Regions from separate parts of the Oerskovia enterophila genome, predicted to be linked through region 1. Evidence: predicted binding sites of a transcription regulator. Region 1 holds the regulator's gene; each other region holds the start of a gene.
The links. Region 1 encodes Rex, which represses fermentation and respiration genes when NADH is low (regulators of the CRP and FNR family bind a similar motif). Its sites were predicted from a motif close to CTTGTGAANNNNTTCACAAG; they were not measured.

Region 1 (10,184 bases):
CGATCTTGATGCCCACGAGGATCACGACCTGCCCGTACGTGGACCAGTAGGTTCCCGTCGGGACGACCACGAGGCCCGTGACGCACACGGCCGACGTCGCGGTGAAGAGCGCGTCGATCAGCGGCGCCGACTTCCCGGACGTCGTGGCCCAGGGGGCCATGAGGAGCAGCGTGAAGAGCGAGATCACCGCCGCGAAGACCGTGACCGCGAGGCGGGCCGGGGAGTGGCGGGCGAGGCGGTCGACCAGCTCTCGTCCTGCGAAGAAGCGCCCGGAAACCCCCTGGGGCATCGGTCCTCCGTCTCGCTGTCCGTGCGTCCTCGTCCGGGTGGACGGGTGGCGGGGGAGGCCCTTGCGGGGTCGTCCGGTCGCCGTGCGTGCCGATGTGTCGCCCAACTCTGCCACAGGACGGCCCCTGCCCACCGGCTGAACCGCGTGGCGCCGTCGGGCCGTGCGGGCGCTACCGTGTTTCCTGCCTGCCGCCGACACCGTCGCGTGCCGCGGTACGGGCCGTGCGACGGAGCACCCGCCGTCCGGACGAGGACCACCGACCGAGGAGCGCACGTGACCGGAACCGACACCGTGCCGTTCGTCGCGCAGGTCGTGTGGAGCCCGGACCTGCTGGGGTACGACTTCGGGCACGGACACCCCATGTCCCCGACGCGTCTGGACCTGACCATGCGCCTGGTGCGCGCGCTGGGTCTGCTCGACGCCCCGGGGGTCGAGGTCGTCGGGACGTCGCCGGCCACCGACGAGGTGCTCGACCTGGTGCACGACCCGGCATACGTCGCCGCGGTGCACGCGGCCTCGGAGCAGGGGGTGGAGAACGCCGCGCTGGGGCTGGGCACCGAGGACGACCCGGTCTTCGCCGGGATGCACGAGGCCGCGGCACGCATCCTGTCCGGCTCGTACGAGGCCGCGGGCGCGGTCTGGTCGGGGCACGCGCTGCACGCCGTGAACATCGCGGGCGGCATGCACCACGCCCAGCGCGGGGCAGCGTCCGGCTTCTGCATCTACAACGACGCCGCGGCGGCGGTCCGGCGCCTCCTCGACGACGGCGCCGAGCGTGTCGCGTACGTCGACCTGGACGCGCACCACGGCGACGGCGTCGAGTCGATCTTCTGGGACGACCCGCGCGTCCTGACGGTCTCGGTCCACCAGAGCGGCGCGACGCTGTTCCCCGGCACGGGCCACGCGACGGACACGGGCGGCGCCACGGCGTCGGGTACCGCGGTCAACCTCGGCCTGCCGCGCCGGACCGACGGCTCGCGCTGGCTGCGGGCCGTCGACGCGGTGGTCCCGCCCGTCCTGCGCGCGTTCCGGCCGCAGGTGGTGGTGTCCCAGCACGGCTGCGACGCGCACGGTCACGACCCGTTGAGCGACCTCGACGTGAGCATCGACGCCCAGCGCACGGCCGTGCGCTGGATCCACGAGCTGACGCACGAGCTCGCCGAGGGGCGCTGGGTCGCCCTGGGCGGCGGGGGCTACTCGGTCACGTCGGTCGTCCCGTTCGCGTGGTCCAACGTCGTCGCGGAGGTCGTCCACGCGCCCGTGGCGCCGTCCACGCCCGTGCCGGTCGCGTGGCGCGACCACATCACCGCGGTCGCTCATCGCGAGACCGCCGCGCTCATGGGGGACGGCGAGGTCGCGTTCACGTCGTGGGGGCGGGGCTACGACCCCGAGGACGAGGTCGACCGCGCGGTCGTCGCGACGCGCAAGGCCGTGTTCCCGTTGCTGGGACTGGACGCGCACTTCGACTGAGGCGGTCCGGGGAGCCCCGGAACCGGGCGGCGGGCGAGCGCCCGCCAGGGTGTCCCGCCCCCCGCCCGACGACGTCACCCTCGCTCGATTTCTGGCGACAGGCTGGGAGCAGGTAGGCTAAGGGACGGACTTTTTCTCGTGTTGGTCGGTTCCCGATCAGCCGTGGACCACCATGATCGGGGCGATCCCGATCGCACACCGATCCAGCATTGTGAGGACCCATGGGCTCCGTCATCAAGAAGCGCCGCAAGCGTATGGCCAAGAAGAAGCACCGCAAGCTGCTTCGCAAGACGCGCCACCAGCGTCGTAACAAGAAGTAGCAGCGCGGCGCGTTCACGCGCCGGTTGCCGCAGGAGCCCGGAACCCCTCAGGGGTGCCGGGCTCTTCGCATGCCCGGGATCGTCGCGGGCTCCAGGACTGCCGCAGGCCCCGGATGGTCGGGTCCCTGCCGGCCGCCAGACCGGGGAGCAGCGGGTCAGAGGCCGGTGCGGCCCTTGAGCGAGCGCCGGATCGAGCGCATGACGAGCCCGAGGACCCAGGCCGCCCCCGCCCAGCTCGCGGTCTTGAGCCCCCGGTTCGCGACGCGTCGGCGCCGGCCGCGGAACTCGCGGATGGGCCACCCGACGTCCTTGGCGTGGCGACGCAGCCGCGTGTCCGGGTTGATCGCGCACGGGTGGCCCACGGCCTGCATCATGGTGACGTCGTTGAGCGAGTCGCCGTAGGCGTAGGAGGCCGAGAGGTCGATCCCGTGGCGCTCGGCGAGCTCGCGCACGCCCGCGGCCTTGGCCCGGCCGTGCATCATGTCGCCCACGAGGCGGCCCGTGTAGAGACCGTCCTCGTGCTCGGCGACCGTGCCGAGCGCCCCGGTGGCCCCGAGCCGCCGGGCGATGAGCTGGCCGATCTCCAGAGGGGTCGCGGACACGAGCCACACCTGGTGACCGGCCGCGATGTGCTCGTCGAGGAGCTTCTGGGTCCCGGGGAAGATCCGCAGGGACAGGACCTGGTCGTAGACCTCCTCGCCGATCGCGACGACCTCGGCGACCGAGCGGCCGGCGATGAGGTCGAGGGCCCGGGAGCGGACCTGGTCGATCTGGCGCTTGTTCTCCCCGAGCAGGAGGTACCGGGCCTGGTGGAACGCGAACGTCACGAGGTCCGGGGTGGAGAAGAAGCCGCGCTGGTACAGCGCCCGGGCCAGGTGGAACGAGCTGGCGCCCCGGATGATGGTGTTGTCGACGTCGAAGAAGGCCGCCGTCGGATGGGTGGACCCAGGTGCAGACGTCGGCATGCCGTCCACTCTATCGGCGCCCGCCGACGCCCGCCGACGACCCGCGCGCCTCAGGACGCCGGGCACCCGGACGGACCTTCTGTCCGGGATGCGTAGGCTGGGGGAGTGAGCACCGCAGAACCCGCCGCCGGACATGCCACAGGTCGAGCCGCAGGACCCGAGGCAGTGGCCGAGGCGCTCGCCCCGGCCGCCCCTCCCCGGGCCGTGCCTCCCCTGCCCCCGCGCGTCGTGCTCTACGGGCGCGACGGGTGCCACCTGTGCGACACGGCCCGCGAGATCGTCGAGGCGGTGTGCGCCGAGCAGCAGGTCACGTGGACCGAGGTCGACGTGGACGACGACCCGACCGGTGTGCTCGCGTCCGAGTACGGCGACTACGTCCCGGTCGTGACCGTGGACGGGGTCCAGCAAGGGTTCTGGCAGGTCGACGGCGCACGGCTCGCCAAGGCGCTCGCCCGGCGGCGCGTCAGCGGCTGACGTTCCGCGTTCGGGGCCAGAGCCTGAGATGATCCGAGAAAGCAGCACAGCGAGGTCGTCAACGACGACGACATGACGAGGTATGGGTGGTACGAGTGGCTGAGACCCTGGGGGACACCGGCATTCCTGGCGCGACGGTGACACGTCTGCCCGCCTATCTGCGGGCGTTGCGCGACCTGGAGGGACGCGGCGTGGAGACCACGTCGTCGACCGAGCTCGCCGAGCTGGCCGGGGTCGGTTCCGCACAGCTCCGCAAGGACCTGTCGTTCCTCGGGTCGTACGGGACGCGCGGCGTGGGGTACGTGGTGGACTCGCTCGCGACCTACATCACGTCGGCGCTGGGCGTGACCGACGAGCACCGGATCGCCATCATCGGTATCGGTAGCCTGGGCCACGCGCTCGCGAACTACTCGGGCTACGGGACCCGCGGCTTCGAGGTAGCGGCCCTGCTCGACGCGTCGCCCTCGGTCGTGGGCACCGAGGCGGCGGGCCTCGTGGTCGAGCACGTAGACGCGCTCGAGGAGGTCATCGCCCGCGAGAACGTCACGATCGTCGTCCTGGCCACGCCCGCGCACGTCGCGCAGGACGTCGCCGAGCGCGTCGTCGAGGCAGGGGTCCGCGAGATCCTCAACTTCGCGCCTCGCGCCCTCCAGCTGCCCGACGACGTGATCGTGCGGTCCGTCGACGTGGGCAGCGAGCTGCAGATCCTGGCCTTCCACGCGCAGGCACGAGCACTCGCGAACCGTCCCCCGGGCGAGCCCGCTCCGGACGAGGACGACGACGAGGGCGCCGGAGCCTAGGGCACCCCGACGGGCGGCGAGCCGACCGCGCGGGCACCTCCCGCCGTCGGGCCCCGTGCGCACCTCGCCCGGACAGCACAGGAGCCGGCGACCCGTGACGGGTCGCCGGCTCCTGGCGTACCGGCCGCGTCAGGACGCGGGGGCCGGTCGGGGGCGAGAGGCTCAGGCCTGCTTGATCGCCGAGAGGTCGAGCGCGATCTTGATCTTGTCGCCGACGAGCACGCCACCGGCCTCGAGGGCCACGTTCCAGGTCAGGCCGAACTCCTTGCGGGAGATCTCGGTCTCGGCCTCGAACCCGGCGCGCGAGTTGCCGTAGGCGTCGACGGCGGTGCCCGTGAACTCGGTCTCGAGCTTGACCGGCTTGGTCACGCCGTTGATGGTCAGGTCGCCCGCGATGACGAAGTCGTCGTCGTCGGCCTCGACGGCGGTCGAGACGAAGTTCCAGGTCGGGTTCTTCTCGGCGTCCCAGAAGTCGGCCGACTGGAGGTGGCCGTCGCGGCCCGCGTCACCCGTGTTGACCGACTTGGCGTCGATCGCGGCGACCACGTTGGAGGACTCGACGTCGTCACCGATGGTGATGTTGCCGTCGGCGATCGCGAGCGAGCCGCGGACCTTGGAGATGCCTGCGTGGCGGACCGTGAAGGTCGCCTGCGAGTGCGAGGGGTCGATCGCGTAGGTGCCTGCGGTCAGTCCGGAAGGAAGGTTCGTGGCCATGGGTGTCTCCTGAGAGGTCGAGTTGCGTTGCGTCAGGCGCGCCGTCGACGTGCCATTAGTTGAAGATTCAACTTCATACGAACGCATCAACGCAAGCCCACCGCCCTCTATTCCCCGAGGAGGGCACGAGTTCTCCCTGGACCGGCCACCACCCCCGACGATGGGAGAATGGGGCCGTTGTTCACACGGAGGGGGCGTGACGGATGAAGGAAGAGATGACGGCTCAGCAGGACCAGCACGCCACCACGGTGCACGACACCTCCTGGCTCGACGACGACCAGCAGCGCTACTGGCGCTCGTTCCTCGACGGCTCGGCGCGGTTCGTCGAAGCCCTCAGCAGGGAGCACGAGGACCTCTCGAGCCTGACCCTCGGTGAGTACGAGCTCCTGGTCCGTCTGTCCGAGGCGGCCGACCACACCCTGCGCATGTCCGCGCTGGCCGACGGCCTGGCCCGCTCCCGCAGCCGCGTGACCCACACGGTCCACCGCATGGAGCAGCGCGGGCTCGTGCGTCGCGCCGCGAGCGTGGGTGACGGACGAGGTGTGAACTGCGTCATGACGGAGGCGGGGTACGCCGAGCTCGTCGCGTCGGCCCCGGGCCACGTGACCGCGGTCCGTCGCTACCTGGTCGACGTCCTGACCCCGGCGCAGCTGCGCAACCTCGGCGAGGCCATGGAAGCGGTCGCCGAGGCGTGCCGGGTCGTGGAGCCGCACGAGCAGTAGCCAAGACCCAGGCGCGCCGGGCGGCGAGGTGTGGCCCGGAGCACCCCGGGCACGTGCACCGCGCGGGCCAGATCTTTGGGAGACTGGTCGGCATGGTTGCAACCACGGTCCACCTCATGCGTCACGGTGAAGTCTTCAACCCGGACGGCATCCTCTACGGGCGAATCCCCGGGTACCACCTCTCCGAGCTCGGGCACACCATGGCGCGTCGCGTCGCGGGGCACCTGTCGGGCAAGCCCGCGGAAGGCGCACCCGCACTGCCCGACGACGGCGCGCACGAGCCCTTCGACGTCGCCCTGGTCATCGCGTCCCCGCTCCAGCGCGCGCAGGAGACCGCGACGCCCGTCGCCGAGGCCTTCGGCCTGCCGCTCGGGACCGACGAGCGGCTCATCGAGGCGGGCAACCACTTCGAGGGGATGAAGTTCGGCGTGGGCGACGGCTCGCTGCGCCACCCCGGGCACTGGCCCTACCTCTGGAACCCGCTGCGCCCGTCCTGGGGCGAGCCCTACAAGGAGCAGGTCGCGCGCATGCACGCCGCGATCCACGACGCCCGCGCGCAGGCCGAGGGGCGCGAGGTCGTGCTCGTGAGCCACCAGCTCCCCATCTGGATCTCGCGGCTGGCGTTCGAGGGCAAGCGCCTGTGGCACGACCCGCGCAACCGTCAGTGCTCGCTCGCGTCCCTCACCTCGTTGCGCTTCGACGGCGACCGCCTCGTCGGGATCCACTACACCGAGCCGGTCGCGGACCTGCTGCCGGGGGCCGCGAAGGTCTCCGGAGCGTGACCCACCAGGGGTTTCTCAGGTTGTGCCCAGGCAGGTGGGAGACAGTGCTGCCATGATCCACCCCTTCCGTGCCCGGCACGGTCGCGCGCCCGCACCCGGGCGTCGCACCGCCGGTCGTCCTGCTCTCGTCCCCGTCGCGATCGTCTCGCTCGGCCTGGTCCTCACGGGCTGCGCCCAGGAGTCGGGCGCCACGAGCCCCGACGACGTCGTGGGTCAGGGCTACGTCTCGGGCGACGGCTCGGTCAAGACGTGGGACGTGTCGGACCGTGACGACCCCGTCGTCCTGACCGGCACGGACTTCGAGGGCAACGCGATCGACACGAGCGAGTGGGCCGGCGACGTCGTCGTGCTCAACACCTGGTACGCGTCGTGCGCGCCGTGCCGGGCCGAGGCGCCGGACCTGGTCGCGCTCGCGAACGACCGCGCGGACCAGGGGGTGCGCCTGCTCGGGATCAACAGCACCGACGACGCGGGCGCCGCGCTCGCGTTCGAGCGCACGTTCGAGGTGCCCTACCCCTCGATCGAGGACACGCGCGGCGAGACGATCGCGACGCTCGAGGGCTCGGTGCCCATCCAGGCGGTGCCCACGACGGTCGTGCTCGACCGCGAGGGGCGTGTCGCCGCACGCATCATCGGTCGCGCCGAGGGCTCGACCCTCACCGGGCTCGTCGACGACGTCCTCGCAGAGGACGCCTGACCCGTGAACCCTCTCTCCTTCGCCGGTGACGTCGGCACCACGTTCGCCACCACGGCGTTCAGCGGTTCCATGCTGCTGGCGGTGCCGGTCGCGCTCCTCGCGGGGCTCGTGTCCTTCGCGTCCCCGTGCGTGCTGCCGCTCGTCCCCGGGTACGTCGGGTACGTGAGCGGGCTCGCCGCGGCCAACGCCGGCGCCACGTCGCGCCAGGCGGGCGGCAGCGGCGGTGGGGGTGGCGGTACTGCCGTCCGGACGGTGCGCGCCCCGGGCCGGTGGCGGGTCGCCACCGGCGTCGGGCTCTTCGTGGCCGGTTTCACGCTCGTCTTCGTCCTGCTCATGGTCGCCGCCGGTGCGGTCGGCGTGCACGTCAAGCAGTGGGAGGACGTCATCACGCGCGTCATCGGGGTCTTCGTGATCCTCATGGGCTTCGCGTTCATGGGCGCCATGCCGTTCCTCCAGCGCGACCGTCGGCTGCACCTGAGCCCCACCGCGGGGCTGTGGGGAGCCCCCCTGCTGGGCGTCGTGTTCGGCCTGGGCTGGGCCCCGTGCATCGGCCCGACGCTCACCGCCGTCATGGCGCTGTCGCTCGACGAGGCCACCGCGGGTCGCGGCGCGATCCTGGGCATCGCGTACAGCCTGGGCCTCGGCGTCCCGTTCCTGCTCATCGGGATCGGCCTCGAGCGGTCCAAGAAGGCCGTGGCCTTCCTGCGGCGCCACCGGCTCGCGATCATGCGCATCGGAGGCGGCATGCTCATCCTCATCGGCCTGGCGCTCGTGACCGGCGTCTGGGGCACCTGGACCTCGCGCCTCGGCGGGCTCATCACGGGCTTCGAGACGGTGATCTGATGAGCGACAAGGACCTCTACCGCCCCGAGGGCATCGACGACGCGTTCAGCCACCCCGAGCCCGAGGCTCGCCCCTCCGAGGGCGAGGCGCCCGCCGAGACGCGAGCGACGCCGTCGGGCAGCTCGAAGCGCGCCCCGCGCGCGACCGGACCCGACGCCGCGACCCCGGACACTGCCGGAACCGCGCGCAGCGGCGAGGCCGGCACGCCGCAGCTCCCCTCGCTCGGCCTCCAGGGCTCCCTGCGCTGGGTCTGGCGCCAGGTCACGAGCATGCGCGTCGCGCTCATGCTCCTCATGCTGCTGGCCGTCGCGGCCGTCCCGGGCTCGGTGCTGCCGCAGCGTCCGCAGGACCCGGCCGCGGTCCTGACCTACCTCCAGGACAACCCGCGCACGGGGGAGTGGCTCGACCGGCTGGGCTTCTTCGACGTGTACGCGTCGGTGTGGTTCTCCGCGATCTACATCCTGCTGTTCGTCTCGCTCGTGGGCTGCATCCTGCCGCGCACCAAGGCGCACCTGCAGGCCGTGCGCAACCGCCCGCCGCGCACCCCGCGACGGTTCGACCGCTTCCCCGCCAAGGCCGAGACCACGAGCACGGCGACTCCCGACGAGGTCGTCGAGGCGGCCGCCGCGCACCTGCGCGGCCGGTTCCGCCGGCTGCCCACGTTCCGCGTGGACGTCTCGACCGAGCCGGCCGACGTGGCCCGCGGGCTGCCCGAACGACGGACCGTCGCCGCCGAGCGCGGCTACCTGCGCGAGTCCGGCAACCTGCTGTTCCACCTCTCGCTCCTGGGCCTGCTCGTCTCGGTCGCGACCGGACAGCTCCTGCACTTCCGTGGGCAGGCGATCATCACGGAGGGGCGCGGGTTCGCGAACGCGGTCGTCGACTACGACACGTTCGAGAACGGCTCGCTGTTCCGGCCGAGCTCGCTCGTCCCGTTCTCGATGACCCTCGACTCGTTCGACGCCGAGTTCGCGATGGACCAGGTCGCGTTCGCGCAGTCGCGCGACTTCACGGCCAACGTCACGGTGCGCAACCCCGACGGTTCCTCGCAGGAGGAGCAGATCAAGGTCAACCACCCGATCGTGGCCGGCGGGGCCAAGATCTACCTGCAGGGCAACGGCTACGCGCCCGAGGTCACCATCCACGACGCCGACGGGCAGGTCGCGTTCGCGGGCCGTGTCCCGTTCCTGCCCGAGGACACCATGTACACCTCGCGCGGGGTCATCAAGGTGCCCGACACCTCGCCCGGACTCGACCAGATCGGCCTCGTCGGCTACTTCCTGCCCACGGCCGAGGTCACCGAGGACGGGGCTCGCTCGATCTTCCCGCAGCCGGCCAACCCGCTGCTGGTCCTCGAGGTCTACCGGGGCGACCTGGGCCTCGACGACGGGCTGCCGCAGAACGTCTACCGCCTCAACACCGACACGCTCACGGCGTCGGTCGACGAGACGGGAGGCCGCGTCCAGGTCCTCGTCGCGCCGGGCGAGACGGTCGAGCTGCCCGACGGGCTGGGCACCCTGACGTTCGCCGAGGGGCCGGTCGCGCGCTACGTGGCGCTCGACATGCGGCACGACCCGGCGCTCGTCTGGATCCTCGTGTTCGCGCTCGGCGCGCTCGGCGGGCTGGCCGTCTCGCTCTTCACACCGCGCCGCCGCGTGTGGTTGCGTGTGTGGAGCGACGAGGTGCCCGACGGCGAGACGTCCGCGCGGCGTACCGTCGTCACGGTCGCGGGGCTCGCCCGCGGCGACGACGCAGGACTCCAGGGAGAGGTCGACCGCGTGGTCGAGTCGCTCCCCGGGATCGAGCACGCGACCGAACCCCCCGACGAACGACCCGCCGCACGCGACGGGTCCTCCCCCCGAACCACCGGGCCGGCTCGCGCCGACCGACCACGAAAGGCTGACCGATGACCGTTGCCGAGCTGAGCTCCGACCTGGTGTGGGCGGCGGCGACCGCGCTCACGGTCGCGTTCATCGCCTTCGCGATCGACCTGTCCCGGCTGGGGGCCAAGGAACCGGTCGCCGAGCCAGCCGCCGCCGACGCCTCCGGTGACGCCGACGCCCCCGTCAGGGTCGCGGTCGCGACCCCCGCCAAGCCCGTCTCGCGCA
Region 2 (10,184 bases), on a different contig from region 1:
GCACGCGCTGGGTCGCGAGCCACTGCATGGGGGTCGTGCCGGTCTCGGCGACGAACGTCCGCGCGAACGTGCGCGTCGACAGGTGGGCGCGGCGCGCGAGGTCCTCGACGGTCTGGGGCTCGTCGAGGTGCTCGTCCATCCAGGCGAGCACCTCGCGGATGCTCTGCTCCTCGCACTGCGGCACGGGGCGGTCGATGTACTGGCGCTGGCCGCCGTCGCGCTGGGGAGGGACGACCATGCGGCGCGCGATCGCGTTGGCCGCCGCGCTGCCGAACTCCTTGCGCACGATGTGCAGGCACGCGTCGATCCCCGCGGCCGTGCCCGCGCTCGTGATGATGTCGCCGTCGTCCACGAACAGGACGTCCGGGTCCACCTCGACCTGCGGGAAGCGGGCCGTGAGCTCGTCGGCGTGGCGCCAGTGCGTCGTGATGCGGCGTCCGTCGACGAGCCCCGCCTCGGCGAGGAGGAACGAGCCCGAGCAGACGCTCAGCAGGACCGCGCCGCGGGCGTGGGCCGCGCGCAGGGCGTTGATGATCTCCTGCGGGTACTCGTCGCGGATGAGGAGCGCGGGGATCGCGATGAGGTCCGCGTCCTCGAGCGCGTCGAGGCCGTGGTCGGGGATCAGCGAGGCGCCCATGCTCGTGCGGACAGGGACTCCCGCGACCGGGCCGCAGACGCGGAAGTCGACCAGGGGTACCCCGTCGTCCGTGCGGTCGAGGCCGAAGACCTCGCACACGACGCCGAACTCGAACGGGGCCAGTCCGTCGGCCACGACGGCCGCCACGGTGCGCAACATCCTTCGACGCTACGCCGCTGGCAGGATCTTGTCGATACCTGTCCCTCCTGCCACTCGTGCACGCCGCGCGGCCGGACCAGGGTGGAGGCATGGACATCCTGGAGCTCGTGATGAGACTGGTCGTGATCGCGGCGCTCGTGGCGCCGCTCGTGGTGATGGCGCTGCGGCGCCCGCCGGCAGGAGGCCGGTTCCCCGCCGGGACGAACGACGGATGGACCCTGCCGCCGGCCGGTCGGGGGGACCCGCGTCGGCAGGTCGACCTGGTCGGTGCGCGGCGGTAGCGACGCCCGGGCTACGAGCGATCGGACGGTACGGCGCCGCACAGCACGACGCCCCGGTCTCCGTGTGGAGACCGGGGCGTCGGTGCGTTCTGCGGAGCGGGGTCAGCGGGCGCCGACCGCCTCCTCCGAGGGGCCGGCGGCAGCGGAGAGCGAGTCGAGCTCGGTCGCCTCCCACTGGGCCTGGCCGAGGCTCGGGATCATGGTCGCGAGCTCGGGACGCCAGGCGGCGAACTGCTGCGGGAAGCAGCGCTCGAGCAGGTCGATCATCGCGGGGACCGCGGTCGAGGCGCCCGGCGAGGCGCCCAGGAGGCCGGCGATCGAGCCGTCTGCAGCCGCGATGACCTCGGTGCCGAACTCGAGCACGCCGCCCTTCTTGGGGTCCTTCTTGATGACCTGGACGCGCTGGCCCGCGGTGATCTTCTCCCAGTCCTTGGGGTGCGCGGTGGGCATGAAGCCCTGGAGCGCCGTGAACTTGGACTCGGGGCTCGCGAGGAGCTGGCCCACCAGGTACTGGGTGAGGTCGATGTTCTTGAGGCCCGCACCGAGCATCGACCCGATGTTGTGGGTCCGCAGCGAGGTGAACAGGTCCAGCAGCGAGCCCTTCTTGAGGTACTTGGGGCTGAACCCGGCGTACGGGCCGAACATCAGGTACGTCTTGCCGTCGACCACGCGGGTGTCGAGGTGCGGGACGGACATGGGCGGCGAGCCGACGTCGGCCTTGCCGTAGACCTTGGCCTGGTGCTGCGCGACGAGCTCCGGGTCGTCCGTCCGCAGGAACTCACCGCTGATGGGGAAGCCGCCGTAGCCCTTGGCCTCCTTGATGCCCGCCTTCTGCAGGAGCGGCAGCGCGCCACCGCCCGCACCGACGAACACGAAGCGCGCGTTGACGGTGCGCGGGGCGGCCTTGGCGTTCCAGGACACGTCCTTGACGGTGACGTCCCAGGTGCCGTCCTTGCGCTTCTTGAGCCGGTTGACCTCGTGCTGGAGGTTCAGCTCGACGCCGTTGGCCGTGAGGTAGGCGAAGAGCTGGGAGGTCAGGGCGCCGAAGTCGACGTCGGTGCCGCTCGTCGCGCGGGTCGCCGCGACGGCCTCGTCGCTGTCCCGGTCGAGGACCAGGAGAGGGGCCCACTGCGCGATGACCGCAGGGTCGTCGGTGAACTCCATCTCGCTGAACAGCGGGTGGGCGCTCAGCGCGGTGAAGCGGCGCTTGAGGTAGTCCACGTTGGCCGCGCCGCGCACGAACGTCATGTGCGGGGTGTGGCTGATGAAGCTCGCGGGCTCTGGCAGGTGGCCGCCGGTGAGCAGGTGGTGCCAGAACTCGCGCGACACCTCGAACTGCTCGTTGATCGCGACCGCCTTGGAGATCTCGACGGTGCCGTCGGCCTTCTCGGGGGTGTAGTTCAGCTCGCAGAGCGCGGCGTGGCCGGTGCCAGCGTTGTTCCACGGGTTGGAGGACTCCTGGGCTACCGCGTCAAGGCGCTCGAAGACCTTGATGGTCCACGAGGGCTCGAGGAGCTTCAGGAGGGCGCCGAGGGTCGCACTCATGATGCCGCCGCCGATGAGGGCTACGTCGATGGTGTTCTGACCCGTTGTCTTCTTAGTCGCCACGCGCTCGATTTTACGCTTGTGAAGGAGTGCACATGGTGTGCGGTCCGTCACGGTCGTGGGTCACACTTTCTCGGGACCAAGGTCCCTCGACAGCCCCTCGAAGGTCCTCACGACGCGCTGATCAGCAGTTTTGACCAGGATCCCTCGTATCTATGGACGAGGATGGTGCGCGAGGCAGATCTCGCCCCGGTCGGCCTCGACTCGTCACGTCGCTCCACGTCACACCCCAACGTCCTGTGAGGCCCCCCAGATGAGCACTCCCACCCCCGGTCGCGTCGTGGTGGTCGGCGCCGGCATGGTCGCCCACCGATTCGTGAGCCAGATGATCGCACGCTCGCCCGAGGGGGAGTGGCGGGTGTCCGTCGTCGGCGACGAGGACCGTGCCCCCTACGACCGCGTCCACCTGTCCGAGTTCTTCGGCGGCCGCTCGGCCGACGACCTCACGATGGACCCTGCCGTCTGGGAGGACCCGCGCACCGAGCTGGTCACGGGCGACGCGGTCGCGGCCGTGGACCGCGAGGCGCAGACCGTCACCACGCGGTCGGGCCGGGTCCTCGCGTACGACCACCTGGTCCTGGCGACCGGCTCGTGGGCGTGGACGCCGCGGACCGAGGGCACGGACCTGCCGGGGGTCTTCAGCTACCGGACCATGGCCGACGTCCAGGCGCTGCGCGAGTACGTCGAGCTGCGCACCGAGCGGCTGGGGCGCACGCTGCACGGCGTCGTGGTCGGGGGAGGCGTGCTGGGGCTCGAGGCCGCGGCCGCGCTCCAGGGGCTCGGCACGTACGCGACGGTCGTGGAGTTCGCCGACCGGCTCATGAGCGTCCAGCTCGACGACGCGGGAGGCGAGGCGCTGCGCGTGCTCGTGACGGACCGCGGTATCGACGTGCGGACGTCGACGGGCGCGACGGGGCTCACGGCCGCGGGCGACGGTGCCGTGGGGACCATGGACCTCTCCGACGGGTCGCGCATCCCGGCCGACGTCGTGATCTTCTCGACGGGCATCCGGCCGCGTGACCGCGTGGCGCGCGAGGCGGGCCTGGCGATCGGCGAGCGCGGCGGCGTCGTCGTGGGTGCGGCGTGCCACACCTCGGACCCGACCGTGTGGGCCGCGGGCGAGTGCGCGTCGTTCGAGGACCAGTGCGTGGGCCTGGTCGCGCCGGGCAACGCCATGGCCGACGTCGTGGTGGACCGGCTGCTGGGCGGCAGCGCCACGTACTCCCCGGCCCCCGAGGGGACCAAGCTCAAGGGCGTGGACATCGAGGCTGCGAGCTTCGGCGACGTGTTCGGGCTGACTCCCGGAGCGCTCGAGGTCACGTTCGCGGACCCCGTCGCCCGCACGTATCGCAAGCTCGTCGTCTCGGACGACGCGCGCACGCTGCTGGGCGGGGTCTTCGTGGGGGACGCGGCGCTGTACGCGTCATTGCGCCCCATGCTGGGGCGCTCGCTGGGCGCGGACCCGTCGGCGTTCCTCGCCCCGGAGGGCGGGGCACCGGCGATCGGGGGCGACCTGCCCGACGACGTCGTGGTCTGCTCGTGCGCGAACGTCACGGCCGGGACGGTCCGGGGGGCGGTGACCGAGCACGGCTGCACGAGCGTGGGCGAGGTCAAGGCCTGCACCAAGGCCGGGACGGTGTGCGGGTCGTGCGTGCCGGTGCTCACCAAGATCGTCAACACCGCGCTCGAGGCCAGCGGCGTGACGGTGTCGAAGGCCATGTGCGAGCACTTCTCGATGTCGCGCGCCGAGCTGTTCGCCCTCGTGCGCCAGGACGGGTTGCGGACCTTCACCCAGATCGTCGCGGCGCACGGCACGGGTCGCGGCTGCGTGGTCTGCAAGCCCGTCGTGGCCTCGATCCTCGCGTCGTTGTGGGGCGGGTACATCCTCGACGGCGAGCAGGCCGCGCTGCAGGACACCAACGACCGGGCGCTCGCCAACCTGCAGAAGGACGGCACCTACTCGGTGGTGCCGCGTGTCCCGGCCGGGGAGATCACCCCCGAGAACCTCATCGTGATCGGGCAGGTCGCGAAGGACTTCGGGCTCTACACGCGTGTCACGGGAGCCCAGCGCATCGGGCTGTTCGGGGCGCGGATCGACCAGCTCCCCGAGATCTGGCGCCGCCTGGTCGACGCCGGCATGGAGTCGGGCCAGGCCTACGGCAAGTCGCTGCGGGCCGTGAAGTCGTGCGTCGGTTCCTCGTGGTGCCGGTTCGGGGTCCAGGACTCGGTGGGCATGGCCGTCCGCCTCGAGCTGCGGTACCGCGGGCTGCGCTCGCCGCACAAGTTCAAGGTCGGCGTCTCGGGGTGTGCACGCGAGTGCGCCGAGGCCCGCGGCAAGGACGTCGGCGTGATCGCGACCGAGAAGGGCTGGAACGTGTACGTGGGCGGCAACGGCGGCTTCACCCCGCGGCACGCCGAGCTCCTCGCGGAGGACCTCGACGACGAACGGCTCGTGGCCGTGATCGACCGGTTCCTCGCGTACTACGTGCGGACCGCGGACCGGTTGCAGCGGACGGCTCCCTGGGTCGCGGACTTCCCGGGCGGGATCGTCGAGCTGCGCAAGGTCCTGGTCGAGGACTCGCTCGGCATCGCGGCCGACCTCGAGGCCGAGATCGCGCATCACGTCGAGTCGTACGTCGACGAGTGGGCCCAGACACTCGACGACCCGGACCGCCTGTCGCGGTTCGTGTCGTTCGTCAACGCCCCTGACCAGCACGACCCCGACCTCGCCTACGTGGGCGTGCGCGGGCAGGTGCGCCCGGCCCGCCCGGGCGAGCCCTCGGACAACAACCCGGTGATCGCCCGCACGGTGGAGGTTCGCAAGTGAGCGCGACGGCATGGACCACGGTCTGCCCCTTCGAGCGGCTCGTCCCCGAGCGCGGTGTCGCTGCGCTCGTCGAGGGGACCCAGGTCGCGGTCTACCGCCTGGCGGACGACCGCGTGCTCGCGGTCCAGCAGCGTGACCCGTACTCGGGGGCGAACGTGCTCTCGCGCGGGATCGTGGGCTCGGTGGGCGAGACACCGACCATCACGTCCCCCATGTACAAGCAGGTGTGGGACCTGACGACGGGCGAGTGCCTCGACCCGAGCGGCAAGGAGCCCGAGGCGCTGCGGACCTTCGAGGTCGCGGTCGAGGACGGGACGGTCCTGGTCCGGGCGTGAGTCGCACCTAGCGCCGGACGGGGACGCCCGACGGCCACGGACCGAGCGCCGGAAGGTCGACGGTCTCGCCGTGCCGGTGCGCCGTCGGGTCGGTGGCCGTCGCGCGTCCCGCGAGCCACGCGGCGACGTCCGCCGCGCTGCCGGTCACGGTGGTGAGGTCGTCGTCGCCCGCGTCCTCGGCGGCGGGCCGCACGCCCTCGGGCCCGACGACGGAGCGCGCCCCGTCCTCGTGGCGCACCGCGACCACGGGGCCGGGCAGGCGCGGGCTCAGGAAGTCGAGCAGGTGGTCCGTGAACGCGAGCTCCCACGTCTGCGACGGCGTGAGGCGCTGGGCGGCGCTGACCTCGCCGAGGTCGGTCGCGTGGATGCGGACCTCGCGCCACCAGCAGTCGAGGACGTCGGCGACGGTCCCCTCGCGGTAGGTCACCGGGGCGTCCCACCCCGTGCTGTCCGTGAGGGACCACGCGGCCTCGAGCCTCGTGCCTGTCGCGGTGAGTGCGTCGACGTGCTCGTCCCGGGTGCGGTGCGCGCCCGCCTCGATGCCCGCCGCACGCCCCTCGGCCCCGCCCTCGTAGACCTCGGCGGTCTCGCCCTGGGCGGCGAGCTCGGCCTGCCGGGCGAGCGCCTCGCCGACCATGGCCACGTGCGACAGCACGTGCCCGACCGTCCACCCGTCGAGGGAGCTCGGGGACCCGAGCGAGTCGTCGTCGAGGTCGTGGGCGGCCTCGATGACCGCGCGCAGCGCGGCTGCCGCGTCACGCCGGACTGCCGGGAGGTCCTCGCGGCCCGTTGCCGGTGGGGCGTCGAGCGGGCCCGTGCGTGCCGGGTCGACGGCGTGCGGTGCGGTCGTGTCCTGCGTGGTCCCTGTCATGGCCAGAGCAGCCCCTTCTCCCAGTGGCGTCCGGCCGCGCGGTAGCGCAGCCGGGTCTGTCCGCGGTCGTCCGACGCCTGCCAGAACTCGACCGACGTGGGCGCCAGCGCGTACGCGGTCCAGGCGGGTGCGAGGACCGTGGGGTCCTCCTGCACCGCCGCGAGCGTGCCCGCGAAGGCGTCCCAGTACTTCTGCCGCGACGTGAGGTCCTCGCTCTGGTGGCCCACGAGGGCCGCGGCACGCGAACCGTCCGAGCGGGCGAGGAAGTCCGCCGCGCTCGTCGAGGCGTCGGCCGGGAGCGCGGGCCCGACGATCCTGACCTGACGCCCGAGCGCGGGCCACAGGAATGTGAGGGCGGCGTTCGGGTTCTCCGCGAGGTCGTGGCCCTTGGGGCTCGACGAGCTGGTCGCGAACCACCAGCCCGACGCGTCGACGTCCTTGAGGATCACGGTGCGCGCCGTCACCCGAGCTGAGGCCCCCGCGGTGGACAGCGTCATGGCATGGGGGAGAGGTACCCCGGCGTCGATCGCCTGCCCGATCCACTCCAGGAACAGCGTCGCGGGGTCCGGCGGCGCCGTGGCCGGGTCGAGCGTCGGTAGCCCGGGGCCGAACGTCGGCAGGGCGCGCAGTCGCTCGCGGAAGGTCGCAGGCGCGGGTTCGGTGCTGCCGCCCGCGCCCCCGGGGCCCTCGGTCCGACCGGCCGTCCGGGCCTGGCCGTGTCCCGCTCCTGCGAGGTTCTGCGACCGGTCGCTCATCGGGTCACCGCGGTGCCGGTCTCGAGTACCGGTTCGAGCATCGACACGAATCCCTCGACCGCTGCGGTCAGGGCCGCCGGGTCGTCGAGGGCGCGCGCGAGCACGTACCCGCCCTGGACGATCGCGACCGCCGCGTACGCGCGGTCGTGAGCGACGTCGTCGGGCAGGCCGGTCTCCTCGAAGACCTCCTGGACCCGCGCGACCAGCCCCGCGAAGTAGGCGTGGACCGGCGAGCGCAGCTCCTCGTCCGCCATGACCGACCGGTCGCTCGTCAGACGCCCCACCTTGCACCCGGCGAGCGCCGGTCGCGGCCGTTCGAGATAGGCCACGAGCCGTTCCACGGGCGGGCGGTCGGTGTCGGTGAGGTCCCCCTCGACCGAGGCCAGCGCCTCCTGCGTCGTCGCGCTGATCGCGGCGAGCGAGAGGTCGTGCTTGGTAGGGAAGTGGTGGTAGAGGCTGCCCTGCCCCACGCCGCTCACCTCCAGGACCTGGCGCGGGCTCGTGCCCTCGACCCCCTGGGCCCAGTAGAGGTCGCGTGCCGCGCGGACCAGGCGTTCGCGGCGGGGAAGGTCGGGATCGCTCATGCCGACACCATACCTACCTCTAGGTATGGTGTCGAGAGATGGGCCGGCGCCAACCCGTGGGCCGGGTTCTTGGAGGAAGCCCACCACCCGCTGCGGTCCCGCCCAACGAGCGGCCGGTCGCCTTGTGGAGGTCGGCCGGGGAGAAGGAGAGTCCGGGCGAGAAGGATCGTGGGTCGTGAACCCGCTCCCCGCTCTCCACACCGACCGCCTCGCGCCGGACCACGACGATCCTCACGATGCCCGCGCACTGTTCGACGTGCTCGTCGCGCAGGGCCTGCGCGACGAGTCGCCGACCCGCGCCCAGGCGCTCGCGGTCCTGCGGACGACCGACGACGACCTGCTCGACCTCGTGGCCGCCGCCGGTCGGGTCCGTCGTCACCGGTTCGGCCGACGCGTGCGCCTCAACTACCTGGTCAACCTGAAGTCGGGGCTGTGCCCCGAGGACTGCACGTACTGCTCGCAGCGCCTCGGCTCGACGGCCCAGGTCCTGAAGTACTCGTGGCTGAGCACCGAGGACGCGCTCGCGGCGGCCCGGGCCGGGATCGCGGGCGGAGCGCGTCGCGTCTGCCTCGTCGCGAGCGGACGCGGGCCGAGCGAACGCGACGTGACGCGCGTGACCGCGATGGTCGACGGCATCAAGAGCGAGCACCCCGACGTCGAGGTCTGCGCGTGCCTCGGGCTGCTGCGCGACGGGCAGGCCGAGCGGTTGGCCGCGGCAGGCGCCGACGCCTACAACCACAACCTCAACACGTCCGAGGCGACATACGCCGACATCTGCACGACGCACGAGTACGCCGACCGCGTCGAGACCGTCGAGCGGGCGCGGGGAGCGGGGCTCTCGCCCTGCTCGGGGCTCATCGCGGGCATGGGCGGGAGCGACGAGGACCTGGTCGACGTGGCCCTCGCGCTGCGCGCCCTCGGCGCGGACTCCGTCCCGGTCAACTTCCTCGTGCCGTTCGAGGGCACCCCGCTCGCGGGAACCTGGGACCTCACGCCCCAGCGGTGCCTGCGCATCCTCGCGATGCTGCGGTTCGTGTGCCCCGCTGCCGAGCTCCGGCTCGCGGCCGGCCGCGAGGTGCACCTGCGCACGCTCCAGCCGCTCGCGCTGGAGATCGTGAGCTCGATCTTCCTGGGTGACTACCTCACGAGCGAGGGGCAGGCGGCGCAGGCGGACCTCGACCTGCTCGCCGACGGAGGGTTCGTGGTGGAGGGGGCCGACGGTGATGGACGAGCCACGGCACTCCCGGACGAGCACGACACGGCGATCGTGGGGAGCGGCGCCGGTGCTCCGTCGAGCGAGACCGGCGTGACGGTTCGTCGCCGCGGCCCCGGGACGTCCGTCGCCCCCAACGCGTGAGTTCCGTCACTCGGGCCCGACCGTTACGCGGCCGCTGCTCGTGCCCACGGTGTCCTCAGTGCAGGATGGCAGCCATGCGCGTCGACGACCCGAAGACTCCGACCGCGGTCGACCAGGCCGGCCGAGCAACGCCCGAGGCCTGGTACCGACCGGTGGCTACGCTCGCGGCGGGTCCTCTGGTCGGGGCTGTGGCCGGCTTGGCCTTCGGGCTGACCGACCCGGCCTGGGCCACGTGGTCGATGTTCCTCGGGGCGCTCACGGGGGCGGCTGCGGCGGTCGTCGCGAGCGTGCTCGGAGCGGTGGCGAACCGTGTCTTCCGGACCGCCCGGACGGGGGTGCACCGTGCGGCCGTCGCCCTCGGCACCGGGCTCGGGGCCGCGGCGACCGTTGCTGCCCTTGCGCAGGTGTGGCACGTCGTGCCGCCGTGGTCGGTCGTCCTCCCGCTCGCCGTCCTCGTCCTGGTCTCGGCGGTGATGACCTGCGGAACCCGCCGATGAGTTCGGGGCCCCGCGCCGGTCGAAGGAGGACGGTGTGGCGACGGAGCCACCCGAGAGACGGAGGACCTCCCATGGTCGTAGAACCTGTCCAGCCCGCCCCCGCGGAGTCGCCCGACGACGGTCCCGTCGGAGAGCTGATGACCGACTTCTCGTCCTCGGGCGCCGCCCCCACCTCCTGGGCGGACGCCCTGACCGTGCTCCAGACCGCCGAGATCTTCTGGCTGTCCACGGTCCGCCCCGACGGGCGCCCCCACGTCACGCCGCTCATCACCGTCT
Region 3 (10,184 bases), on a different contig from region 1:
CGTGACCGGCTCGCCGTCCTTCATCTGCAGCGTGTCGGGGTTGTGGCAGTACAGGCACCGCAGCGGGCACCCGTTGAGGAAGACCGTCAGGCGCGTGCCCGGCCCGTCCACCGCGGTCACGAGCTCCCACGAGTGGACCGAGCCCAGCTCGCCCGAGCGCATCATCGCGAGCTTGTCGTGCCGGTCGAGGTCCTCGGCCGTCGAGAGGCCGGAGACCCCGGCCCCCGTCCGGCGGCGGGGGGCCTCCGGTGCGTCCAGGTCACTGTCGTGGCCCAGGGCGTCACCGGAGGTCCGCCACGGCAGCGGAGCCGAGGCGACCCCGTCGACCCCGTAGCGGGCGGCGGCACGCGCGGGCACCTGGCCGGCTGCGGGCGTCGAGAGAGTCGTCATGATGTTCCGCCGATCTGCGCTCAGAGAGCGCCGTGGAAGGTCCGCGAGAGGACGTCGAGCTGCTGCTCGCGGGTGAGCCGCACGAAGTTCACGGCGTACCCGGAGACACGGATCGTGAGCTGAGGGTAGTTCTCGGGGTGCTCCATGGCGTCCTCGAGAGTCTCCTTCACCAGCACGTTGACGTTCATGTGGTAGCCGTCGCCACCGACCGACGCGTCGAGCAGACCCGCGAGGTTCGCGACCTGCTCCTCCCGGGTGCGGCCCAGGCCGCTCGGGACGACCGTGTTGGTCAGCGAGATGCCGTCCTGCGCCTCGTTGTACGGCAGCTTCGCGACGGACAGGGCCGAGGCGAGCATGCCGTGCGTGTCGCGGCCGTTCATCGGGTTGGCGCCCGGGGAGAACGGCTCGCCCGCACGACGACCGTCGGGCGTGTTGCCCGTGGCCTTGCCGTACACGACGTTCGACGTGATGGTCAGGACCGACTGCGTCGGCAGCGCGTCGCGGTACATCTTGTGCGAGCGGATCTTCGCCATGAACGACTCGACGAGCTCGACCGCGATCGCGTCGACACGGTCGTCGTCGTTGCCGTACGCCGGGTACTCGCCTTCGGTCTCGTAGTCCACGACGATGCCTCGCTCGTCGAACACGGGCGTGACCTTGGCGTACTTGATGGCCGACAGGGAGTCCGCCGCGACCGCGAGACCTGCGATGCCGCAGGCCATGGTCCGCAGGACCTCCTTGTCGTGGAGCGCCATCTCGAGCCGCTCGTACGCGTACTTGTCGTGCGACCAGTGGATGCAGTTGAGCGCCTCGACGTAGGTCTCGGCCAGCCAGTCCATGGTCTTGTCGAAGCGGGCGCGGACGTCGTCGTAGTCGAGGGGCTGACCCTCGGGCACGGGAGCCACGACCGGCGAGACCTGCTTGCCCGTGACCTCGTCCTTGCCACCGTTGATGGCGTAGAGGAGGGTCTTGGCCAGGTTCACGCGGGCACCGAAGAACTGCATCTGCTTGCCGACCGCCATGGGCGAGACGCAGCACGCGATCGCGGCGTCGTCACCCCAGGCCGGACGGATCTGCTCGTCCGACTCGTACTGGACGGCCGAGGTGTCGATCGAGACCTTGGCGCAGAAGTCCTTGAACCCCTGCGGCAGGCGCGGGCTCCAGAACACGGTCATGTTGGGCTCGGGAGCCGGGCCCAGGTTGTACAGCGTCTGCAGGAAGCGGAACGAGTTCTTGGTGACGAGCGGCCGACCGTCGTCGCCCATGCCACCGATGGTCTCGGTGACCCACGTCGGGTCGCCCGAGAACAGGGAGTCGTACTCGGGGGTGCGCAGGAAGCGCACGATCCGCAGCTTGATGACGAAGTCGTCGATGATCTCCTGCGCCTGCTCCTCGGTGATGACCCCGTTCGCCAGGTCGCGCTCGAGGTACACGTCGAGGAAGGTCGAGGTGCGGCCCAGCGACATCGCGGCGCCGTTCTGCTCCTTGACCGCGGCGAGGTAGCCGAAGTAGAGCCACTGCACGGCCTCGCGGGCGTTGGTGGCCGGACCCGAGATGTCGTAGCCGTACGAGGCGGCCATGGCCTTGAGCTCGCCGAGCGCACGGATCTGCTCCGCGTGCTCCTCGCGCTCGCGCACGACCTTCTCGCTGAACGGCTGGGTGTCGAGGTCCAGCTTGTCGAGCTTCTTGGCGGCGACGAGCTGGTCGACGCCGTAGAGCGCGACGCGGCGGTAGTCACCGATGATGCGGCCACGGCCGTAGGCGTCGGGCAGACCCGTGATGATGTGCGAGCTGCGTGCGGCGCGGACGTTGGGCGGGTAGACGTCGAAGACACCCTGGTTGTGGGTCTTGCGGTACTCGCTGAAGACCTTCTTGAGCTCCTGGTCGACCGGGTAGCCGTAGGTCTCCAGGGCGCCCTCGACCATGCGCCATCCGCCGTTCGGCATGATCGCGCGCTTGAGCGGGGCGTCGGTCTGGAGGCCGACGATGACCTCGGCGTCCTTGTCGATGTACCCGGGCGCGTGGGCCGTGATGCCCGCGGGCGTGTGGGGGTCGACGTCGTAGATGCCCTTCTCGCGCTCGGCGGGGAACATCTCGGAGAGCTTGGCCCAGATGCCTGTGGTGCGCTCCGTGGGTCCGGCGAGGAAGGAGTCGTCACCCTCGTACGGGGTGTAGTTGCGCTGGATGAAGTCGCGCACGTCGACCGTGTCCTGCCAGGGACCCGCGGTGAAGCCGGCCCAAGCGGGGACGGTCGCGTCGTCCTGGCCGCCAGTGGTGCTGCGAGCCTCGGAAATGCTGGTCATATCACTCTCCTCGACGTCCACGCCGCGCAGCCTGCGCGGCGGGGGTAAAGACCTTGGTCGACGCGGGAAATCCGTGCCGTCCTGCCGTTCTCCTTCGCCCTTTCAGGCTACGACCCCGAGAGGGTCCGGGGGTGGTCAAGACGCTGTCACCTGGCTCACAGGGTGAACCGTCGGACACCGGGCCACGCCCCGCAGAACGGCGAGATTGCAACCTTTCTGGCTACTGGAACACCTCCGCAGGGCCGAGCATTCCCGCTTGTGACAGTCTTCACATGACCCTTCCTTGGGCGTTCGACGAGTGACTACTCGGGACCAAAGTCCCTTGCGGAATGCGTCCGGGTTGCTTTTTTCTCCCGCCTTGCCGGGAGCATCCACGATACGCAGCGAACAACGGCCCGGCATTTCCGCACCGACCATTCTCGGCGTCGGCGCCCGCAACCTCCCCCGCCCCGAACCGCCGCCCTCTCGCCCGGGGCGCGCGCCGCCGTCGGGCCCCCTGCGTGCGAGCGGCCCCCGCCACGTGTGAGACTTCCTCGATGCGAACCATGGGAGTGGAGGAGGAGTTCCTCCTCGTCGGACCGGACGGCGTCCCGAGCGCCGTCGCGGCCGAGGTCATCGAAGCAGCCGGCACGAGCCGGCCCACCGAGGCCGGGCTCGGGGCGTCGGGCGGCTCGCGCCCGGACCAGGCCGGCGACGCCCCCGGGGGCGACCTCGAGCTCGAGCTCATGGAGGAGCAGCTCGAGACCGGCACGCACCCCTGCGCGGACCTGTCCGAGCTGGCCCAGGAGATCCGCGACGGGCGCATCCGGGCCAACAAGGCGGCCGAGCAGCGCGACGCGCGCATCGTCGCGCTCGGCACCTCACCCGTGCCCGTGTCCCCGACGACCGTCGGGAAGCTCCGCTACCTCGAGGCGCGCGCCGCGTTCGGCCTCACGGCCCGCGAGCAGCTCACGGGCGGCTGCCACGTCCACGTCGCGGTCTCCTCGGACACCGAGGGCGTCGCGGTCCTCGACCGGATCGGGCCCTGGCTCGCCCCGCTCCTCGCGCTGAGCGCCAACTCGCCCTACTGGCAGGGCGAGGACAGCGGGTACGCGAGCTTCCGCTCCCAGGTGTGGTCGAGGTGGCCGACGGCGGGCCCCGCCCCGTCGTTCGGCACGCCCGAGGCGTACCGCGCCACGGTCGACGCGCTGGTCGGCACCGGGACCATCCTCGACACCGCGATGATCTACTTCGACGCCCGGCTCTCGGCGTCCTACCCGACCGTCGAGATCCGCGTCGCGGACGTGTGCCTCGACGCCGACACCGCGACCCTGCTCGCGGCCCTGGCCCGCGGGCTGGTGGAGACCGCCGCGCGCGAGGCCGCGGCGGGCGCGGCCGCGCCCATGCTCCATCCCGAGCTCCTGCGCACGGCGTCGTGGCGTGCGGGCCGGTCGGGGATCTCCGGCGACCTGGTCTCGCCGCTCACCTGGAAGCCTGCGACCGCGCACGACGTCGTGGGGCAGCTCGTCGCGCACGTGCGCGAGGCGCTCGTCGACGCGGGCGACCTCGACGCCGTGACCGAGCTCCTCGGGCGGCTGTGGTCGACCGGCGGCGGCGCGGCGCGGCAGCGCGCCTGGTTCGCCGCGTCGGGCGACCCGCGCACGGTGGTCGAGCGGGCCGCCGAGGCGACGCTCGCCTGAGTCCCTGCGCTGCCGGGCTCGGCCCGGCTCGGCCCGGCTCCGCCCGGGGTCGAGCCGAGCCAGGACGCAGGACGGGGCACGGACCGCGCGGTCCGTGCCCCGTCCTGCGTCCGGCGGGCCGCCGGGTCAGAGCAGCGCGAGCGCCGTGAGCGCGTCCCGCGTGACGTCCTGCGCCGTCAGGCGGTGCGTCGTCTTCACCTGGTCGATCGTCATGTGGTCCAGGAAGACCGTGGGCAGGCCCAGCGGGACCACGGGGACCGTGATCCCGGCCTCGACCGCGCGCTGGCCCAGGAGCGAGCCCACGCCGCCGTCGGCGATGCCGTCCTCGATCGTGACCACCAGGTCGTGCTCGCCCGCGAGCTTGACGAGCGCCGACGGCAGCGGCAGGACCCAGGTCGGGGACGCGACCGTGACCTCGACGCCGTGGGCCGCGAGCGCCTCGCCCGCGGCCATGGCGGTACCGGTCATGGAGCCGACGCCCACGAGCAGGACCTTGCGAGTCGCCCCGGCCGCAGCCTTGGTCTTCTTGGCCCGCACCGCGTCGTGGCGGGCGACCACGTCCACGCCGTCGAGCGTCTCGATCGCGGGGATCGGCGCGACGACCGCGCCCTTGGGGTAGCGCACGACCGAGGGCGCGTCGTCGATGTCGACCGCGTGCCGCAGGGCCTCGCGCAGCGTGGCCTCGTCGCGCGGGGCCGCCAGGTGCAGGCCCGGGACGATGCGCAGCATGGCCATGTCCCACATGCCGTTGTGGCTCGCGCCGTCCTCGCCCGTGATCCCCGCACGGTCGAGCACGAACGTCACGCCCGCCTTGTGCAGCGCCACGTCCATGAGGACCTGGTCGAACGCACGGTTGAGGAACGTCGCGTAGACCGCGACGACCGGGTGCAGGCCCGCGAAGGCCATGCCCGCGGCCGACGTCGCGGCGTGCTGCTCAGCGATGCCCACGTCGAACGTGCGCTCGGGGAACGCCTCGGCGAAGGGTGCGAGGCCCACGGGGTGCAGCATGGCTGCGGTGATCGCGACGACGTCGGTACGGCGTCGGCCGATCTTCACGATCTCGTCGGCGAACACCGAGGTCCAGCCGAAGCGCGAGGGCGCGACGGGCAGCCCGGTCTCCGGGTGGATCTGGCCCACCGCGTGGAAGCGGTCGGCGACGTCCTGCTCGGCCGGGGTGTACCCGCGACCCTTCTCGGTGATGACGTGCACGATCACGGGCGCCCCGTACGAGCGGGCCCGCACGAACGCGTGCTCGAGCGCCTCGATGTCGTGGCCGTCGACCGGGCCCACGTACTTGATGCCCAGGTCCTCGAACATGCCCTGGGGCGCGACGACGTCCTTGAGGCCCTTCTTGAGCCCGTGCAGCCACTCGTACGCGAACCGGCCGGGGGCGCCCGAGCGTGAGAGCGTGCGCTTGCCCCAGTCGAGGAAGTTCTCGTAGCCGCGCGTGGTGCGCAGCGTCGACAGGTGGTGCGCCATGCCGCCGATGGTCGGCGAGTAGGAGCGGCCGTTGTCGTTGACGACGATCACCAGGCGCCGGTCCTGGCTCTCGGCGATGTTGTTGAGCGCCTCCCAGGCCATGCCGCCCGTGAGCGCGCCGTCGCCGATGACCGAGACGACGTGCCGGTCGCGCAGGCCGCGCACGACGTTGGCCTTGGCGATCCCGTCGCCCCAGCTCAGCGCGGTCGACGCGTGCGAGTTCTCGACGATGTCGTGCGGGGACTCGGCGCGGCTCGGGTACCCGGACATGCCGTCGCGCTTGCGCAGCGCGGAGAAGTCCTGGCGGCCCGTGAGCAGCTTGTGCACGTAGGCCTGGTGGCCCGTGTCGAACACGAACGAGTCCTTGGGCGAGTCGAAGACGCGGTGCATCGCGAGCGTCAGCTCGACCACGCCGAGGTTCGGCCCGAGGTGCCCGCCCGTGCGGGACACGGCGGAGACGAGGAACTCGCGGATCTCCGCTGCGAGGGTCTCCACCTGCTGGGGGGTCAGCCGCCGGAGGTCCTCCGGTGACGTGATGCTGCTCAACAGGGTCATAACCGCTCCGTTCCGCCTGCCATTCGACTAGCCCGACAACTCTAGGCGCTCCGGGCGGGTGCTCGCGCCCGGAAGGGCCGGATCACGACCTCTCCACGCGCTGGGCACCCGATCCGCGCTCGCTCTCTCGACAGCCTCCGTAGACTGCTGGGGTGCGCTTCCTGCCGGGCCAGCAGCCCACCACCGACCTGACCTACGGCGACGTGTTCCTCGTCCCGTCCCGCTCCGAGATCACCTCGCGCTTCGACGTCGACCTCGCGTCCGACGACGGCACGGGCACCACCATCCCGCTCGTCGTGGCCAACATGACGGCGGTCGCGGGCCGCCGCATGGCCGAGACCGTCGCACGGCGCGGCGGGATCGTCGTGATCCCGCAGGACGTGCCCACCGACGTCGTCGCGGACGTGGTCGCCGACGTCAAGGGCAAGGACCCGGTCATCGAGACCCCGGTCGTGGTCTCCCCCACCGACACCGTGCACACCGCGCTGACCCTGATCGGCAAGCGGTCGCACGGCGCGGCCGTGGTCCTCGACGGCGACCGCCCCGTGGGGGTCGTGACCGAGGCGGACTGCCTGGGCGTCGACCGCTTCACGCAGGTCCAGCAGGTCATGTCGGCCCAGCCGCAGGTGGTCGAGGCGTCGGTCGTGTCGGGTCCGGGCGGTCTGCAGGCCGCGTTCGACGAGCTGCACCGCTCGCGGCGCAAGGTCGCCCCGGTCGTGCGCGACGGGCGCCTCGTGGGCGTCCTGACGCGTCGCGGCGCGCTGCGCTCGAGCGTCTACTCCCCCGCCCTGGACACCCAGGGGCGCCTGCGCATCGCGGCGGCCGTGGGCATCAACGGCGACGTCAAGGCCAAGGCCGCAGAGCTCCTCGCCGCGGGCGTGGACGTGCTCGTGGTCGACACGGCCCACGGTCACCAGGTCAAGATGCTCCAGGCCCTGGAGGCCGTGCGGTCCCTGGACCCGCAGGTCCCGATCGTCGCGGGCAACGTCGTGACCGCCGAGGGCGTGCGCGACCTCGTCGCCGCGGGCGCGGACATCGTCAAGGTCGGCGTGGGGCCGGGCGCCATGTGCACCACGCGCATGATGACGGCCGTGGGCCGTCCTCAGTTCTCTGCTGTCCTCGAGTGCGCGGCCGCGGCCCGCGAGCTGGGCAAGCACGTCTGGGCCGACGGCGGCGTGCGCCACCCGCGCGACGTCGCCCTCGCCCTCGCGGCGGGCGCGTCCCAGGTCATGATCGGCTCGTGGTTCGCCGGGACGCACGAGTCCCCGGGCGACCTGCACGACGACGGCACGGGTCGCCTCTACAAGGAGTCGTTCGGCATGGCCTCGGCCCGCGCGGTCGCGGCCCGTGGCGCGGGCGGGTCCCCGTTCGAGCAGGCGCGCAAGGGCCTGTACGAGGAGGGCATCTCGTCCTCCCGCATGTACCTCGACCCGGTCCGCCCGGGCGTCGAGGACCTGATCGACGAGATCACCGCGGGCCTGCGCAGCTCGTGCACGTACGCGGGGGCGGCCTCGCTCACCGAGTTCGCCGAGCGGGCCGTGGTGGGCATCCAGTCCGCGGCCGGGTACGAGGAGGGGCGCCCGCTGCCCGCGGGCTGGTGACCGTCCCGCCGACCGCGGGCTCGGCGCGCGCCGGGCTCGTGGCCCTCGCCCAGGACGGCTCGCCGTGGCCCCGCCCGTGGCGCTACGCGATCGGCACGCTCGACGAGTCGCGCGTGCGGCAGGCCGCGGTCCTGGTCCTGTTCGGGGTGCTCGACGACGTCCTGGCCGCTCGTGGCACGTCCGGGCAGGACGCGACGGACGACGCTCCCGCCTCGCCCGTGCCCGCCGACCTCGACGTGCTGCTGCTCGCCCGCGCCTCGACGCTCAGCCACCACCCGGGCCAGGTCTCGTTCCCCGGGGGACGGCTCGACGACTCGGACACGGACCTGGTCGACGCGGCCCTGCGCGAGGCCGTCGAGGAGACGGGGCTGAACCGCGACGGCGTCGAGGTCCTGGGCGCGCTCTCCCCGCTCCCCCTGCCCGTGAGCAACCACCTCGTGACCCCCGTGATCGGGTGGTGGGCTCGGCCCACACCGGTCGCGGTCGTCGACTCGGCCGAGTCTGCGCACGTCTTCCGGGTGCCCGTCGCGGACCTGACGGACCCCGCGAACCGGCGCACCGCCGTCGTGCGCCGGGGACGCAGCACGCACAAGAGCCCCGCCTTCCTGGTGTCCGCGGACGGGCGCGAGCACCTCGTGTGGGGGTTCACGGGCGCGATCCTCGATGCGCTCCTGGACCGGCTGGGCTGGGCCGAGCCGTGGGACGCGGCGCGCACGGTCGAGGTGCCGGTCTAGTGGCGTTGCGGCCCGCCGCGGAGGTCGACGTCACGGCCGACCTCGTGCGCGCCCTGCTCACCGCACAGCACCCCGACCTGGCCGGCCTGCCCCTGGAGGTCGTCGCGAACGGCTGGGACAACGTGGTGCTGCGCCTGGGCGACGAGGTCGCGGTGCGGGTCCCGCGCCGCGACCTCGCGGCCGCGCTCGTGCGCCACGAGCAGGAGTGGCTCCCGGTGCTCGCACCGCACCTCCCGGTACCGGTCCCCGCTCCCGTGCGGGTCGGGCGTCCCTCCGACGGGTCTGCGGGCCCCTCCTTCCCCTGGTCGTGGAGCGTCGTCCCGTGGTTCGACGGGCTGAGCGCCCTCGCGGTCGACCCCGCGCTGCGCCGCGCGTTCGCCCCCGACCTCGCCGCGTTCCTCGTGGCCCTGCACGTCCCCGCGCCGCCCCAGGCGCCCGCGAACCCGTTCCGGGGCGTCCCGCTGGCCGCGCGTGACGAGTCGGTCCGGGAGCGCCTCACGTCGGGCCAGGTGCCCGACGACGGAGCGCTCCTCGACCTGTGGTCACGCCTCGTCGAGGTCCCCGCGTGGGACGGGCCGGCGCTGTGGCTGCACGGCGACCTGCACCCGGCGAACCTGGTGCTCACCCCCGGTGACCACCGCCTGGGGGCGGTGGTCGACTTCGGGGACATGACCAGCGGGGACCCCGCCACGGACCTCGCGACCGCCTGGATCACGTTCGACGCCGTGGGACGCCACGCGTTCCGCGAGGCTGTCACGGCCCGTCGCGGGACCGACGACGCGACGTGGGCCCGGGCGCGGGGCTGGGCGCTCGTCCTCGGCACCGCGTTCGCGGCCCACTCGGACGACGACCCGGCGTTCGCCGACCTGGGCGCGCACACGCTCGCGCAGGTGCTCGGCGACGACTGAGCCGCTCGAGGAGTCCGCGACCTCGTCGCTGCTCTGTGAGTGGCGGCTCCTAGGGTGGGCCGCATGACACGCACCGACTCGTTCTTCGCCCTGTCCTCCGGTCGCCCCCAGGGTACGCCGTACGCCCAGACGGTCCACGACCTGGGGCACCTGGTCCTGCCCAGCGGTCGTCTCGAGGCGAGCGACCCGTTCGTGTCGCTGGGCGAGTCGCTCGTCGTCACCGTCCCCGCAGGCACCTACCCGGTGCGGGTCACGGTGGCCGACGTCTCGGACGCGCAGGACGGCAGCCACCTGCGCGAGGCCTACCTGAGCCTCGTCCTGGCCGAGGGCGAGGTCTCGCGCGTCGAGGGCATGGTGCCCGAGGGCGCCTCGGGCGCTGCCGATGCCGACGCGAACGACCGTGAGGACGACGAGCGGCTCCACGGCGTCGGGGTCGACGCGGGCACCGTCGCGTTCGCGGACGCTCGGGCCGTCAAGACCTCGATGCCCGAGGGCGACTGGTACGAGGACCTGTTCGACGACGGCACGGAGTCGA

Region 2: a site for Rex is predicted at 2,701-2,720, ahead of mqo (malate dehydrogenase (quinone)). Genes of this name have one in related genera too.
Region 3: a site for Rex is predicted at 2,949-2,968, ahead of pflB (formate C-acetyltransferase). Genes of this name have one in related genera too.

Annotation. Positions count from the first base shown of each region.
Region 1 covers NZ_JBIVFZ010000001.1:204,811-214,994, forward strand. Annotated here, with positions in the region: gene ACIPWA_RS00840 (TrkH family potassium uptake protein) at 1-289, opposite strand, end outside; gene ACIPWA_RS00845 (acetoin utilization protein AcuC) at 563-1,759, shown strand; gene ACIPWA_RS00850 (30S ribosomal protein bS22) at 1,981-2,079, shown strand; gene ACIPWA_RS00855 (HAD family hydrolase) at 2,235-3,044, opposite strand; gene ACIPWA_RS00860 (glutaredoxin family protein) at 3,150-3,518, shown strand; gene ACIPWA_RS00865 (redox-sensing transcriptional repressor Rex) at 3,614-4,318, shown strand; gene ACIPWA_RS00870 (YceI family protein) at 4,481-5,032, opposite strand; gene ACIPWA_RS00875 (MarR family winged helix-turn-helix transcriptional regulator) at 5,248-5,754, shown strand; gene ACIPWA_RS00880 (histidine phosphatase family protein) at 5,847-6,536, shown strand; gene ACIPWA_RS00885 (TlpA family protein disulfide reductase) at 6,589-7,233, shown strand; gene ACIPWA_RS00890 (cytochrome c biogenesis CcdA family protein) at 7,303-8,076, shown strand; gene resB (cytochrome c biogenesis protein ResB) at 8,076-9,986, shown strand; gene ccsB (c-type cytochrome biogenesis protein CcsB) at 9,983-10,184, shown strand, end outside.
Region 2 covers NZ_JBIVFZ010000003.1:520,814-530,997, reverse strand. Annotated here, with positions in the region: gene ACIPWA_RS11685 (helix-turn-helix domain-containing protein) at 1-796, opposite strand, end outside; gene ACIPWA_RS11680 (hypothetical protein) at 886-1,077, shown strand; gene mqo (malate dehydrogenase (quinone)) at 1,180-2,694, opposite strand; gene nirB (nitrite reductase large subunit NirB) at 2,936-5,509, shown strand; gene nirD (nitrite reductase small subunit NirD) at 5,506-5,844, shown strand; gene ACIPWA_RS11660 (maleylpyruvate isomerase family mycothiol-dependent enzyme) at 5,852-6,715, opposite strand; gene ACIPWA_RS11655 (pyridoxine/pyridoxamine 5'-phosphate oxidase) at 6,712-7,470, opposite strand; gene ACIPWA_RS11650 (TetR/AcrR family transcriptional regulator) at 7,467-8,054, opposite strand; gene bioB (biotin synthase BioB) at 8,311-9,411, shown strand; gene ACIPWA_RS11640 (hypothetical protein) at 9,486-9,908, shown strand; gene ACIPWA_RS11635 (pyridoxamine 5'-phosphate oxidase family protein) at 9,980-10,184, shown strand, end outside.
Region 3 covers NZ_JBIVFZ010000003.1:179,584-189,767, forward strand. Annotated here, with positions in the region: gene pflA (pyruvate formate-lyase-activating protein) at 1-390, opposite strand, end outside; gene pflB (formate C-acetyltransferase) at 411-2,693, opposite strand; gene ACIPWA_RS10205 (carboxylate-amine ligase) at 3,239-4,372, shown strand; gene dxs (1-deoxy-D-xylulose-5-phosphate synthase) at 4,499-6,406, opposite strand; gene guaB1 (GMP reductase) at 6,559-8,007, shown strand; gene ACIPWA_RS10220 (NUDIX hydrolase) at 8,001-8,741, shown strand; gene ACIPWA_RS10225 (aminoglycoside phosphotransferase family protein) at 8,741-9,649, shown strand; gene ACIPWA_RS10230 (DUF4241 domain-containing protein) at 9,713-10,184, shown strand, end outside.